DNA from 3 places in the Pectobacterium parvum genome. Region 1 is predicted to be linked to each of the others. Evidence: predicted binding sites of a transcription regulator. Region 1 holds the regulator's gene; each other region holds the start of a gene.
What was found. Region 1 encodes PurR, which represses purine synthesis genes. Its sites were predicted from a motif close to CANGCAAACGTTTGCNTG; they were not measured.

Region 1 (5,269 bases):
GCCGTAGTGGCGTGCCGCGAACTCGGCAAGCCCGCCCCAACCACAGCCGATATCCAACAGCGTCATTCCTGATTTTAGCTGGAGCTTTTCGCAGATCATGGTGAGTTTATCTTCCTGCGCCTGTTCCAGCGTTTGCGCCTGTTTCCAATAAGCGCAGGAGTATTGCATGTAAGGATCTAGCATCAGGGTAAAGAGATCATTACCTAAATCGTAATGCGCTTTACCGACAACCTGAGCGCGTCGGCGGGATTGCAAATTCGTGATGCGGGAGAGGGCAACGCGCGTCAGGTTGTGGAGGCGGCGGGGCAGTTGAGTATCCAGCCCTGCGCGCAGAACGCGATGGGAAAACATATCCAGCCGTTCACACTCCCACCATTCGTCCATGTAGCTTTCTCCCAGCCCCAGCGATCCCTCACGCAGGATACGCTTAAAGAAATTGGGGTTGGTCACGCGGATGTCAAAAGGGCGAGTGCCGTTGATGGTGATATTCGCGGCGGCCAGCATGCCCTGCACGATGTGGAACCAAGGCGCGGTATCAGGATCCCATTCTTCTGTATAAGGTAAACCCATCATGTCTCCTTAACTTTTCACATGCAAAAGTATCGTAAAACACACCAGGACAACACTTATCGCAGCCGAGGTATCGGCTGTCACCAGAGAAAATGAAACACGGTATTAAATTTAGAACTGCTTCAGCCAGCATACAAGAGAATTGGCTGAAGCAGAGAGGGGAAGCAGCAGGAATAAGAAAATCGTCTGTACAGAATGGCTACGGCTAGCGGCGATAGTCGAGGTAGGGGCCGTCTGCAACCGAGCGGCGCTCAATCAGCGTCGGATGCACTTCAATGACGTGCGCATCTTCCCGCTTACTAGTAATGCGATCCAGTAGCATAGCGAACGCAGATTGACCCAGACGCTCCTTTGGCTGATGGATGGTGGTCAGCGCAGGCGTAAAGAAACGCGCGTGGCGCACGTTGTCATAACCGATCACCGAAATATCCTGCGGTACGCGCAGACCCAGTTCATCTGCCGCACAGATAGCCCCCATCGCCATGATATCGCCACCGCAGAATACGGCTGTAGGTCGCTGTTTCTGTGCGAGGATCTGATGCATGGCTTTGTAGCCGGATTCCGGTTCAAAATCACCCCGAACCACCCATTCGTCACGCACGGTGATGTCGGCTTCCTTCAATGCTTTCAAAAAGCCGAGGTAGCGTCCGCTGCCGGTGTTGCGTTCTTGAGTACCGGGGATGGCGCCGATATCTCGGTGGCCACGTTCAATCAGGTAACGACCTGCCATATAACCGCCTTCAAAGGCGTTATCGATAATCGTATCGGTAAAATCGCTGTGCATCTGTCCCCAGTCCATCACGACCATCGGAATGCTGCGATAGTCTTCCAGCATACCTAATAACTCGGGCGGATATTCGGCACACATCACCAACAGGCCGTCGACGCGTTTTTGCGCCAACATGGAAAGATAGGCGCGCTGCTTGCCGATGTCGTTATGCGAATTACACAGCACCAGCGTGTAGCCTTTGGCGTAGCAGCTGTTTTCAACGGCTTCAATGATCTCGGCGAAATAGGGGGCTTCGCTGGAAGTGGCCAGCAAGCCGATAGATTTAGTGTGATTAACTTTGAGGCTGCGGGCGACGGCGCTGGGTGAATAGTGCAATTCTTTGATTGCTGCCCTGACGGCTGCCTTAGTCTCTTCGGCGACGAAACGTGTTTTATTGATCACGTGCGATACGGTTGTGGTGGAAACGCCAGCACGTTTTGCCACATCTTTAATCGTTGCCATCTAAAAATGACTCCTGAACTTACCTGTTACAGACGTAAGTATATTGTTAATCGTTTGCCTACGTTTAATGTTCTTCTTCTAAGCTAAAAAACAGGATTTCAGAAGGAGAATGCCGAATGTTATACCGAAGGGATCTGGGTTGACGTTTTTCGACTGATACGCAGCGCTTTCATAAACAGCGGATTGTGTCCGATTTATCATGAAAGTGAAAGGGCTAATTTATACTATTAGTGATGCATTCGTCCGAGATTTTTCGCTACAATTATGAAAGAATCGTAATAACCCTATTATTTGTAGCTTTAACTACCTAAGCGGGTTCGGCTGTGAATGGTGGTGTCTTTTCAGATGAAGCTTTCAGATAAAATTTGTTCGTTAATAAGGAGTAATTTATGGATACAGATCTGAAGATGTCTTTGCTAACAACCGTTGGCTCGTTGGCTGTGATCATCGCGTTTAGTTTTATTGCGGTGATGAACTAACCGAAGGGTGCCTCTGGGCGGGTTAGATATTCAGACACGTTGATGATGCCATAACGTGTCTGGATCGTTTTCTTCACATTGCTTTTCTTTACTACGTACAACCTGTCTCTTAACGAATCGTCTGCGGCGTCACCACGCGACGTGCGCCAACGTAGTGCTCCTGCCAATAATCTTCACTCAGCTTGCTGATACGAATATCTGAGCCTGTACGCGGCGACTGAATAAATTTCCCTTCACCCAGATAAACCCCGACGTGATCGGCTGCGCCACGATTATTGATGCGGAAGAAGACCAGATCGCCACTTTCCAGCTCACTCTTTTTAATCGGAGCAGCATCACGCAGGTGATACATTTCGTTTGCGGTGCGTGGAATTTGGATCTTAACGACATCTTTGTAGGCGTAATAAACCAGTCCGCTACAGTCGAATCCGGTAAAAGGAGAGGAGCCGCCCCAGTGGTAAGGTTTGCCTATCTGACTCATCAACTTATTCATTGCGGTCGTTTTGGCATGCTGATAGCGTTTTTTATGCGCAGCGCTTAGCGCCATTCCTTTTTCTGTCGGCGCTGGATTTTTATCCGCTTTCCCCTTGAGTGCGGTCTTCTTCAGTCCGGTTTTGACTCTGGCTTGGGCGGTTGTTTGCTTCTCTTCTTCAGGCTTCAGCTTTTTAAGATTTTTTTTCACTAGCGCGGGCGTGCTGCTTTGCGTTCGTGACGGCTTTTTCTCTGTCACTTTGCTCGCGGTGCGGGATTTGGTTTTATTGCTGACGGCGGTAGATTCTGGTTTTTTGCTTTTGATCGGCGTCGGGGATTTAGCATTACCCTTTGTTTGGCGGCTTTTCTTATTCGTTTCTGCCACGGCGCTTTTCTTCGGCGCAGAATGCGGGGTATGCGGCGCAGCCTGAACGATGTTCAGGGATAGATTATTGAAAAATAATATAAAAAGAGTAATAAATAAGCGCATATTAACAGTGACCGAACATAATCCTTAACTCGCTCAATCCTCACAGTATTCCTGAAAACGGCGTCATAAAAAAGTGGGCACGGTCGCTTTATTCATACAGAATAGTGAAAAAACGTTAATAGTTATTTTTTCGATTGATTTATCAGCGTTTTCTGGCGCTGATTTCATCAATGACGAAGGCCTTCAGGAAAAAAAATAACCCTACAAAAAATGGCGTTTTTTTGTAGCTAGTGGCATCGGTACAATATCACTGAGTCAATGTCGCTGTCGTAGCACCTCTGACGGCGGCTCATGGCTAGCGTTTTGGACGTTAGCCATCCTATAGAATTAAGGAAGCAAGAAGATGACGACACCGACAATTGAAAAAATTCAGCGCCAAATTGCTGAAAACCCGATTCTGCTGTACATGAAAGGCTCCCCGAAATTGCCAAGCTGCGGCTTTTCTGCACAGACGGTTCAGGCGTTATCTGCCTGTGGCGAACGTTTTGCGTATGTTGATATTTTGCAGAACCCAGACATTCGTGCTGAACTGCCGAAATACGCAAACTGGCCGACATTCCCACAGCTGTGGGTTGACGGTGAGCTGGTTGGCGGTTGTGATATCGTGGTAGAAATGTTTCAGCGCGGTGAACTGCAACCGCTGATCAAAGAAACGGCAGATAAATATAAAGCGCAGCAGGCCGATCAAGAGTAATGCTTTCGTCTGGCGTAATGACGATGTCAAATGTTGTTACGAGGCGAGCGTAAATTCTTCCAACGGGTGCCTTTATGGCACCCGTTTTTTGATCTCAGCCTTTTCAGTCTTTGGCTGACGCGTCTTCCAGCGAATTTTCTTCCAGTGCAATCGGCCATCCGCCCAGACGTTTCCAGCGGTTAACCAACTCACAGAACAGCAATGCGGTCTGGTTGGTGTCATACAGCGCAGAGTGTGCCTGGCTGGAATCAAACGCGATACCGGCGGTAATACAAGCTTTAGCAAGAACCGTTTGGCCTAACACCAGCCCGCTAAGTGCTGCGGTATCGAAAGTGGCGAAAGGATGGAACGGATTACGTTTCAGGCTACAGCGCTCGGCTGCTGCGGCCATAAAGCTATGATCGAATGTGGCATTATGCGCCACGATAATCGCGCGGTTACAGCCTTGATCTTTGATCCCTTTACGCACGACTTTGAAAATTTCATGCAGCGCATCATATTCGCTCACCGCGCCACGCAGTGGGTTGGTGGGGTCAATGCCATTAAACGCTAGTGCAGCGGGTTCCAGAATCGCACCCTCAAATGGCTCGACATGAAAATGTAGTGTTTCATCTGGCTGTAACCAACCGTCTTGATCCATTTTTAATGTTACCGCCGCAACTTCCAGCAAGGCATCGGTTTTCGCATTAAATCCGGCGGTTTCAACATCGATCACTACCGGGTAAAACCCACGAAAACGGCCGCTCAGGGCGTTCAGATCACTTTTATCAGCCATTTTTCTCTTAATTGTTAGCAAAACGCAGCGCGCATTATTGCAAATTTTGGCCGGAGATGCAGCATGCCCGTTGCTGTTTCAAAAGGCGGAGATAGCAGAAAAAGGGAGGGAGAACAGGTGCCGATGCAGCACCTGTAGAATGCGGGGGGATTAGTGACCGATGCCGTTACCGGCGTGGGCGTTCTCGATCAATTCGATTTTATAACCGTCTGGATCTTCGATGAACGCGATCACGGTAGTACCGCCTTTGACCGGGCCCGCTTCGCGCGTTACATTGCCACCCGCTTTGCGGATACGCTCACAAGTTGCGGCAACATCGTCAACGCCCAGCGCGATATGACCGTAGGCGTTGCCCAAATCATAGCTGTCGACGCCCCAGTTGTAGGTCAGTTCGATAACTGCACCTTCGCTCTCTTCAGTATAACCGACGAAAGCTAACGTGTATTTGTATTCGGTATTCTCGCTGGTACGCAGCACGCGCATTCCCAAAATTTGGGTATAGAAATCAATAGAGCGTTGTAAATCGGCAACACGCAGCATGGTATGAAGTAAACGCATA
Region 2 (5,269 bases), 1.3 Mb from region 1:
TTTTTCGGCAACAACAGGCAAGTGCAGCACGCGCTCGACCGCTTCTGCCAGATAGATTTCATCACGCTGTAACGGCGTGCCTTCTACCTGTTTGCGCTCAACGTCACGCAGCATCTTCGGCGTTTTGCCCAACAGCACATCCAGCGGGAGATCGATAGGCTGGTTGTTGAAGTGACGATCGTTCATCGTCAGATGCAGTTCTTCCGTCGCCTCGCCAATCACCGCATAAGGCGCACGTTCACGACGGCAGATTTCATCAAACAGTGCCAGTTGCTCTGGCGCAACGGCCAGAACGTAGCGCTCCTGCGATTCGTTACACCAGACTTCCAGCGGGCTCATGCCCGGCTCGTCGTTCAGAATATCGCGCAGTTCAAAGCGACCACCGCGACCGCCGTCACTCACCAGTTCCGGCATCGCGTTGGACAGACCACCCGCGCCGACATCGTGAATAAACAGGATCGGGTTGGCTTCACCCAATTGCCAGCAGCGGTCGATCACTTCCTGACAGCGGCGTTCCATTTCTGGGTTATCACGCTGTACAGAAGCAAAATCCAGATCCGCATCAGACTGACCCGATGCCATAGAAGAGGCTGCACCGCCGCCCAAACCGATATTCATGGACGGTCCGCCCAGTACAATCAGTTTGGCACCGACGATAATTTCGCCTTTTTGGACGTGATCGGCGCGGATGTTACCAATGCCGCCCGCCAGCATGATTGGTTTATGGTAGCCGCGCAGCTCTGTACCATTGTGGCTGTCAACGCGCTCTTCATAAGTACGGAAATAACCCGTCAGTGCAGGACGACCGAATTCGTTGTTGAATGCCGCGCCGCCCAGTGGGCCTTCGGTCATGATATCCAGCGCGCTGACAATACGCTCTGGCTTGCCGAACTCTTCCTCTTCCCACGGCTGGACAAAGCCAGGAATGCGCAGGTTCGAAACGGAGAAGCCCACCAGACCCGCTTTCGGCTTGGAGCCACGGCCTGTCGCGCCTTCGTCACGGATTTCACCACCGGATCCCGTTGCTGCGCCCGGCCACGGTGAAATGGCGGTTGGGTGGTTATGCGTTTCAACCTTCATCAGGATGTGTGCATCTTCCTGATGGTAAGTATATTGCCCGTTGGGATCGGTGTAGAAACGGCCGACGGCGGAACCTTCCATGACGGCGGCGTTATCTTTATAGGCAGAGAGAACGTGATCGGGGGTGTGTTCAAAGGTGTTTTTGATCATTTTGAACAGTGACTTCGGCTGAGTGACGCCATCGATCACCCAATCAGCGTTAAAAATCTTGTGGCGGCAGTGCTCAGAGTTCGCCTGTGCGAACATATACAGTTCGATATCGGTTGGGTTACGGCCCAGTTTGGTGAAGGCTTCCAGCAGATAGTCAATTTCATCTTCTGCCAATGCCAGTCCCAGACGGACGTTCGCCTCTTCCAGTGCCTGACGCCCTTGCAGCAAAATTTCGATGCGCTTGAAAGGAGCAGGTTGATGATGAGAGAACAGCGCTTCGGCCTGTTTCAGGTCGCTAAATACGCTTTCCATCATCCGGTCATGCAGCAGTGCCCCCAGTTGCTGCCACTGTTCATCGCTCAGCGTAGGCGCATGAATATAGAAAGCCAGACCACGCTCCAGGCGCAGTACTTTGCTTAATCCACAGTTATGGGCGATATCCGTTGCTTTGGAAGACCACGGTGAAATCGTGCCGGGACGCGGCGTGACCAGTAACAGATGGCCTTGCGGTTCGTGCTCCGCGAGAGAAGGACCATACTTCAGCAAACGTGTCAGTTTGGCCTGTTCATCGTTGTTCAACGGGGCGCTGACATCGGCGAAATGTACGTATTCAGCATAGATATCACTGACCGGCAAAACGTGCTCTTTGCAGCGGACCAGCAATTTATTAATACGAAAAGCCGATAAAGCAGGTGAACCACGCAGTATTTCCATAATCTAAAGTTCTCTCGTCTTCGATGCACTGGCTGCGATACAGCCATGGGGCACAACAGGGGGGAAACGCGCATATTATAGAGAATCCTTCCCTCGGACGAAACCGTTTGCGTGGCGATAATTTCACTTCGCGTCCGACGAGTGATTAATCGGTGACCAAATCAATAAAAGTTGCACACTGGCGGTTTGTTAAGCAAAATGCCCCCACTCTGGGAAATGACGTATAAAAAAACTGCCGTTACAGACAGCCTGGCCACATGGCCGCCGAGAGATAACTATTTGAAGCCGTTAAAATTAAATTATTTTTTCATCGGGATTATCACGTTACTGCTGGCGTTAGCGCTATGGCCTAGCATTCCCTGGCGCAGTAGCCAGGATGTACAGCTCAGGCAGATCCTCTCACGCGGTGAGTTGCGTATCAGCACAGTCAACTCACCGCTGACTTATGCCGTGAGCAACGGATCCCCGACAGGTCTGGACTATGAACTGGCAAAACGGTTCGCCGATTACCTCGGCGTCAAGCTGGTGGTCTCGTCACGCAAGAATCTTGACGAGTTGTTTGACGATCTGGGCGGTGACGATGCCGACCTGCTGGCTGCCGGGCTGATCTACAACCACGAGCGTCTGGAACGCTTTCGTGCCGGCCCAACCTACTATTCCATTTCACAACAGATGGTGTACCGCCTCGGTTCACCCCGCCCAAAAACACTGGATAAACTGCAAGGCCGCCTCGTCGTCACATCCGGTTCCGCCCACGCCGCGACACTGCGCGATCTAAAAGCAGAGAAATACCCGCAGCTAAGCTGGGAATCGGCTTCCGATCAGAGCACGCAGGAATTACTGAAGCAGGTTGCCGACGGCAAACTGGACTATACGCTGGGTGATTCGGTCACCATCGGTCTGATGCAGCGAATTCATCCGCAGCTTGCCGTCGCCTTCGATCTCAGCGATGAAGAGCCGGTTACCTGGTATATGCGCCGTTCACACGATGACAGCCTGTCCGCCGCGCTGCTGGATTTCTTCAGCCAGATTGTCGAAGACGGTACGCTCGCGCGTCTGGAGGAGAAGTATCTCGGTCACGTTGGCGAATTTGACTATGTCGATACCACCACGTTCCTGAGCGCGATTGATGAAACGCTGCCGGATCTGCGCCCGCTGTTTGAAAAATACGCCACCGATATCGACTGGAAGCTGCTGGCCGCTATCTCCTATCAGGAGTCACACTGGAACCCGCTGGCGACTTCTCCTACCGGCGTGCGCGGGCTGATGATGCTCACACGCAACACGGCAGAAAGCCTGAACGTCACCGATCGAGTCGACCCAGAGCAAAGTATTCGCGGCGGTGCGCAATATATGTCGCACATGATGCAGAAAATGCCGGACACCATCCCGGAAGATGAAAAAATCTGGTTTGCGCTGGCGTCTTACAATATGGGATACGCCCATCTGCTTGATGCGCGTAAATTGACCGAAAAACAGAAGGGTAACCCCGACAGCTGGGTCGATGTGAAGATGCGCCTGCCGATGCTGAGCCAGAAGCGCTATTACACTCAAACCACCTACGGCTACGCGCGCGGACATGAAGCCTATAACTACGTGGAAAACATTCGGCGTTATATGGTGAGCCTAGAAGGTTATCTGATAGAAAAAGAAGCCAAAGTGCAGCAACAAACCCAGATCGCACAAGGCTATCCGGCCGTGCCTCTCAGCAAGGTACCGGAATAAAAGAACCGAAATAGATCCGTATGGAAGGAAAAATGCCTCGCTACTCCTGCGCGGCGTTTTTCTCGCTTTTTTCTGCGGCACGACGGGCTTTATGCTGTTCACGACGTAGGCGAAAGAACGTGCTGAGCGTTGCAGAGCATTCATCAGCCAGAATGCCGGGTTCAATCACGATCTGATGATTCATGCCGGGATGGCGCAGAATATCCACCAGCGACCCCGCGGCCCCCGTTTTCTCATCTGACGCACCGTAAACCAAACGGCCAATACGGCTGTGTATCATCGCGCCCGCACACATGATGCACGGCTCCAGCGTGACATACAGCGTCGTCTCCAGCAGGCGATAGTTTTGCAACACCAGCCCTCCCTGCCGCAACGCCATGATCTCAGCGTGCGCGGTAGGATCGTGATGCCCAATCGGCCGATTCCACCCTTCGCCGATGGCTTCGTTATCCAGCACCAGCACCGCACCAACCGGCACTTCGCCTTCATCCTGAGCACGCTGAGCCAGCGTTAATGCATGACGCATCCAGTATTCATCGTTACGCAGGCTAACCACGTTTCCTCACTCGAACATTCATATTTTGGCGGCGCATTATACCTATATGAAGAGATGAAAAAATCAGATGAAGGAATGAAAAAATCATTCCAGCTGTTGCAGGCTACCTTCGGGGGTGACTCGCCAGCGATGTTCGCAAAAATAGAGTAGTGGATTGTCCTGTTTGCTGTCGCTGTAACCGCTGTAGAGCTTGAGCGGCGCGCCAAGACGCTGCTCCATCTGCGCCACTTTTTCATGTCCGAGACAACGCAACGTTAATACCCAACCGCCGTAGCGGCGTGTAATCTGGCTTCCCATCAGGCGAACGCCGGGTAGAAAAGGCGAATCATGATAGACCTGTTCCACCAGCCGCTGCGGCGATCCGGTCACCAGCCAGACCTGTGCTTCGCTGTCTTCAAGATAGGTTTTCAGCCGCTGCTGAACCTGCGGAAACGGAATGACATCATGACGAAACGCGCCGACAAACTGCTTTTCCAGTTGAACCAACTCGTCTTCATCACGCCCAAACGTAATCGCCCACAGCAGCCAGCTCATCGGCCACCGGGTCGCGCGACCACGAATCAGTAGCCCCAGCCCGATAATCGGTAATAGCGGGACAACCAGAACGAGATTTAACGGCAACCGACGAAGTAAAAAACGCAAAAAGCTGCCAAACATGTCCTGCTGATGCAACGTGCCATCCAGATCAAAAAAAACAATGCGTTGCTCTCGCTTATCACTCAAAACGTGTCCCCCGACTTACACCAAGAAAATCTTATCCACCAATCAGCGCCTCACGCAGATAACCGTTGTGCTGTTTCAGGCGCTCACGCGCCGCTGCAACATCAATATTAGCCAGAAGCATCAGAATCGCAGGCTTAACTTCATTATCTGCCTGTACCAGCGCCTGCCGCGCCTTTTCCCGCTCGGCATCCGTAGCTTCAACCACAATGCGGCAAGCCCGGTCCAACAGCTTCACGTTGGTTGCCTTCACATCGACCATCAAATTCTGGTACACCTTTCCCAGCTTAACCATTGCGCCGGTAGAAATCATATTCAGGACGA
Region 3 (5,269 bases), 1.3 Mb from region 1:
CATGAACGGCATCATTATGTTGTTCACCCTTATTCCCGGCGTAGGCTATTTGATTACCGCAGGCGTTGTGCGTTTGCTGAAGGTCGATCGCCAGCTCATGCAGCAAATACAAATCGATCTGGAAAAACGCCGTAATAACTATCGGGAACTGAGCGAGAGCCGCGACAGCCAATCACCCAACGTCAAAAGAGGAGGAGAGAATGATGAACCCACATCAATGGCCTAACCCACTGATTGAACAACGGGCAGATCCTTTCATTCTTCGCCACACGGATGGACAGTACTATTTTATTGCCTCGGTACCTGAATACAATCGGCTCGAAATTCGCCGGGCCAGTTCGCTGGAAGCTCTTGCCCACGCGACCCCGGTAACGATCTGGCGCAAGCATGAGCGCGGCCCGTTAAGTGCGCTGATTTGGGCACCGGAACTGCATGTGATTAATGGCAAATGGTATGTCTATTTCGCCGCCGCACCGACGGAAGACATCAAAGACGGCTTATTCCAGCACCGCATGTTTGCGTTGGAATGTGCAGACAGCAACCCGCTAAAAGGCAACTGGGTCGAAAGAGGCCGGATTTATACGCAATTCGATACCTTCTCGCTGGATGCCACCCACTTTGAACACAAAGGCAAACGCTACTATCTGTGGGCGCAAAAAGATCCCGCTATTTCAGGTAATTCGAATCTGTATCTGGCGGAAATGGAAAATCCGTGGACGTTGAAAGGCACGCCGGTCATGTTGAGCAAGCCGGAACTGCCGTGGGAAGTGATTGGTTTTAAAGTCAACGAAGGGCCCGCGGTCATTAAGCACGGCGAACGTCTCTTCATCACCTATTCCGCCAGCGCCACCGATGAAAATTACTGTATCGGCTTACTGTGGGCGAATGCAGGCAGCGATCTGTTGAACCCGACAAGCTGGCATAAATTGCAGCAACCAGTCTTTACCACCAGCCGGGAAAACCGGCAATTTGGGCCGGGCCATAACAGCTTTACTCAAACAGAAACGGGCGAAGACGTTCTGGTTTACCATGCCCGCAACTACACGGAGATAGAAGGCGATCCGCTGTATGACCCGAATCGCCATACGCGGATTAAAACCTTCATCTGGGATCGTGACGGTATGCCCGTGTTCGGCGAACCACCCGCAGACAGGTAATAAGCGAGAAATGGGTGCGCTGGGACGTCCGTTGGGACGTACATGTAGAAATCAAACCAGCGCACCGTATATCGTCAGGAGCGCGACGACGACCACTAATGCTAGCGTCACTTTTTTCGCTAGCGTGACGGCGGCTTTGGGCGTCTCCACAGGCTCAACGTGGGATTCACGCGCCAGAGAGAATTGGGCCAGTTGAGTCAACACCCAATACTGTGAACTGCGAGAATCCCCCAGCGAGGCGAACCAGGCAGGCAGCGCTTTCTCGCCGTGCCCCAGCAGTGCGTAAGCGGCACCGACCAAGCGGGCAGGAATCCAGTCAAGCCAATGCAGTAAACTATCGACACCAGACTGCGCGCGCTCCAGCGGGGTGTGGTGGCGGGCAAGCCAGGTCTGTCTGGCGCGTAAAAACGCGTACCCCATCAGAGCAATCGGCCCGTAGGGTCCGGCAACGATAAACCAGAACAGTGGTGCTAAATAAAACCGGAAATTTATCCACAGCAGCGCATTTTGCAGCTCTTTCAGTTGCTCTTCTTCTCCCGTGCCAACGGGCAGACCGTGAATCAGCGCCAGTTCAGCCGCCATTTCCCGGCGGGCATCCGCCTCACCGCGCTGTGCAGCCTGCAAATAGCGCCGATAGTGCTGACGGATTTCACCCGCACCAATGCACATCAAGCTGATGATAATCCACAGCAAAAGAGAAATCAGGCCGAATAGAATACCGCTCGTGAGCCACAGCAGGCCCGCCACGATGCCCATGCAGCAGAGCGTCAGGAACAGCGTTTGCAATAAAGACGGAGCTGGTACGTGCCGGAACACGACCTCAAGCCGATGATCGATCTGCCAGTGCTCGCCCTGTTTGAACAAGCGTTCCCATGCCAGCGTAAGCAACAGTGTAAACAGCGTCATTAATCCAGACTCCCTTTGTTCTCTGTCCAGTTTTCTTGTAGCAGACGATGATAGCCGTCCCAGTCAAATGCCGGTCCGGGGTCGGTTTTACGGCCCGGCGCAATGTCGCTGTGTCCGGTAATGCGCGACGGCGTAATAGGATAGGCCCGCATCAATAGGCGTGTAATCGCCACCAGCGAGTGATACTGCTGCGCGGTAAAAGGCAGCGTATCCGTCCCTTCCAGCTCAATGCCAATAGAGAAATCATTACAGCGTTCCCGGCCTTCAAACACCGACACACCGGCATGCCAGGCGCGCCGATCGAAAGGCACATACTGTGTGATTTGCCCATCGCGGCGAATCAGGCAGTGTGCCGCGACGCGTAAATGGGAAATGTCGGCGAAATAAGGATGCGCAGTGGGATCCAACGTCGCCGTAAACAATTGATCAATATACGGACCACCAAACTCGCCGGGCGGCAGACTGATATTGTGGATCACCAGTAGGGAAGGCACCTCATCATTCGGGCGACCATCATAATGCGGTGAAGGCGTGTGTGTAATGTCGGATAACCAGCCATTTTCCAAAAGCATCGGCGATAACCTCGCATCGTATCGTTTGCCGGCTGAATCAGGCGAAAAATCAATTTCCGGAGTAAAAACAATTGTAGCCAAAAGGTCCTTGTATCCAAGATACCATGTTTCACGCCGTGCTATCTATTCAACTGGGTATCAATAGGTTTTACCGTTCGTTTTGTGATATTCCCGTCGCTTTCCTGCCTGAATGCAATCCCGATACTTTTTTAGTAAGGTGAAATTCCTAACACCATTATGTGATTAAAATCACATTACAAATGTAATAGCATAATAAAAGGCAATCGTTTTCGTGCATTGCGTCTATTTTTACTTAAAATGCATGACAAAATTATCTTCTGATTTTTTTAGATATTACCAAAACTTATTTTGCGGTCTTACGTACGACGCACATGACGTCTAACACTATGGTACTTAACATGAAAAAAACTTTCGCCGCAGGCGCGTTGCTCGCACTGTCATGCTCAATGCCTGTTCTTGCCGACAGCAATAAAGCCGAATATCTGTCCGACTGGTGGCACCAGAGCATTAACGTCGTCGGTAGCGCCCACACCCGTTTCGGGCCGCAACTGAACAGCACGACTTACCTGGAATACGAAGCATTTGCGCGTAAAGACTGGTTCGATTTCTACGGTTACGCCGATGCGCCTAAGTTTTTTGGTGGCGATCCCGACAGCCGTGGCATTTGGGACAAAGGCTCTCCGCTGTTTGTCGAGATCGAACCACGCTTCTCAATTGATAAACTGACGGGAGCTGACCTGAGCTTTGGTCCGTTTAAAGAGTGGTACATCGCCAATAACGTTATTTACGATCAGGGTCGCAACAGCGGTTCACGCCAAAGCACCTGGTACATGGGCTTAGGTACCGATATTGATACCGGCACCGATCTGTCCCTCTCACTGAACGGCTATGCCAAATACCAATGGCAGAACTACGGCGCCGCTAACGAAAACGAGTGGGACGGCTACCGTGTAAAAGTGAAATACTCTTACCCACTGGGCTCAATGTTGGGCGGCAACGTCTCGTACATCAGCTTCACCAATTTCGATTTTGGCTCAGAACTGCGTGATAAATCGAATTCAAGCCGCACCAACAATTCCATTGCCTCCAGCCATATTCTGGCGCTGGGCTACGACCACTGGCACTACTCTTTCGTCGCTCGTTATTTCCACAACGGCGGCCAATGGGCTGATGGCGCAGAACTCAATTTCGGCAAAGGCCCGTTTGAAGTGAAATCTACCGGCTGGGGCTACTATCTGGTCGTTGGTTACAACTTCTAAAATCGCCTCCCCTTTCCGGCGACCACGGATGTTCGCCGGAAGATTAATAACAGTAACAGTTTGAATTGTAATAATTATTCATTCTGGATGTCCTGATATAAACAAGGTAGCATAGACCTCCGAATCCCCCTTCGGAGTTTTGTCATGTCAACGCGTCGCTACAGTCAGGAACAACGCCAACAAGCCTTGCTCGCTCGTATTGCACAAGATATCCCCGCCAGCGTGCAACTGGCCTTGCGTGAAGATTTAGGTGGCATCGTCGATGCTAATCAAGACATTACCGCGCTTCTGCTCCCCGACAACGAGACCGTCAGCGCACGCATTATCACGCGTGAAGCAGGCATATTCTGCGGCACGCGCTGGCTTGAGGAAGTCTTTTCTCAATTAGGCAACACGACCACGATCGTCTGGCACGTTGCCGATGGCGACGCTATCACGCCCAACCAAACGCTGTGTGACATCACGGGGCCAGCCAAACAGCTCCTGACAGGCGAACGTACTGCGCTGAATTTCCTGCAAACGCTGTCCGGCGTCGCAACCGAAGTCAGCCGTTATGTTGCCGTATTGCAGGGAACGCGTACTCGACTGCTGGATACGCGCAAGACGCTGCCGGGGCTGAGAACCGCGCTGAAATACGCCGTATCATGCGGTGGCGGAGACAACCACCGACTCGGTTTATCCGACGCTTTCCTGATCAAGGAAAACCACATCATCGCCGCAGGCTCAATCAAAAATGCGGTAGAAAAAGCACAGTCTTTACGCAGCGATGTTCCGGTAGAAGTTGAGGTCGAATCACTGGATGAATTACAGCAGGCGCTGGAAGCGGGCGCAGATATCGTCATGCTGGATAATTTCAGTCTGGACAATATCCGGGAAGCCGTTAACACCACACAAGGCCGCGCATTGCTGGAAATATCCGGTAATGTCACCCTCGACACGCTGCGTGGCTACGCGGAAACGGGCGTGGACTATATCTCCGTGGGGGCGTTAACCAAGCACGTACAGGCACTGGATTTATCCATGCGCTTTATCTAAGCGCTCTTCTATTTCTACCAGCGAGGTGCCATTTCGCACCTCGTTCACCTCTCGACATCTCATCCTCTCGTACACCATCGTAACGACACACACGGTAAATCCTGCGCGGACTTCCTGTCCCGACAGCGTGAAAATTGCGTCTCTGTTCGCAAAAAATTTTCAATCCTCTGCAAGTCTCTAAAAACATGTCGTAGCGCTTTCCTGTTTCATATTTCTCTGCTCGTCAGCCTTCGCCCCCTTTTCTATGCTGCCGCCATCCGTATGGATTTCTGCACCGAAGCCTTTCATTTATGTGCCACAACAGGGAAATCGACATGAT

Region 2: a site for PurR is predicted at 2,041-2,058, ahead of purL (phosphoribosylformylglycinamidine synthase). Genes of this name have one in related genera too.
Region 3: a site for PurR is predicted at 2,913-2,930, ahead of LOZ86_RS18020 (nucleoside-specific channel-forming protein Tsx). Genes of this name have one in related genera too.

Annotation. Positions count from the first base shown of each region.
Region 1 covers NZ_CP087392.1:2,661,066-2,666,334, reverse strand. The annotation lists gene cfa (cyclopropane fatty acyl phospholipid synthase) at 1-570, opposite strand, end outside; gene purR (HTH-type transcriptional repressor PurR) at 776-1,801, opposite strand; gene cydH (cytochrome bd-I oxidase subunit CydH) at 2,191-2,280, shown strand; gene LOZ86_RS12020 (C40 family peptidase) at 2,390-3,241, opposite strand; gene LOZ86_RS12015 (Grx4 family monothiol glutaredoxin) at 3,585-3,935, shown strand; gene rnt (ribonuclease T) at 4,039-4,710, opposite strand; gene gloA (lactoylglutathione lyase) at 4,861-5,268, opposite strand.
Region 2 covers NZ_CP087392.1:1,381,180-1,386,448, reverse strand. The annotation lists gene purL (phosphoribosylformylglycinamidine synthase) at 1-1,944, opposite strand, end outside; gene mltF (membrane-bound lytic murein transglycosylase MltF) at 2,161-3,669, shown strand; gene tadA (tRNA adenosine(34) deaminase TadA) at 3,710-4,195, opposite strand; gene yfhb (phosphatidylglycerophosphatase C) at 4,310-4,948, opposite strand; gene murQ (N-acetylmuramic acid 6-phosphate etherase) at 4,980-5,269, opposite strand, start outside.
Region 3 covers NZ_CP087392.1:3,997,484-4,002,752, forward strand. The annotation lists gene LOZ86_RS18000 (glycoside-pentoside-hexuronide (GPH):cation symporter) at 1-226, shown strand, start outside; gene LOZ86_RS18005 (glycoside hydrolase family 43 protein) at 204-1,157, shown strand; gene ampE (beta-lactamase regulator AmpE) at 1,209-2,063, opposite strand; gene ampD (1,6-anhydro-N-acetylmuramyl-L-alanine amidase AmpD) at 2,063-2,635, opposite strand; gene LOZ86_RS18020 (nucleoside-specific channel-forming protein Tsx) at 3,055-3,915, shown strand; gene nadC (carboxylating nicotinate-nucleotide diphosphorylase) at 4,060-4,950, shown strand; gene ppdD (prepilin peptidase-dependent pilin) at 5,265-5,269, shown strand, end outside.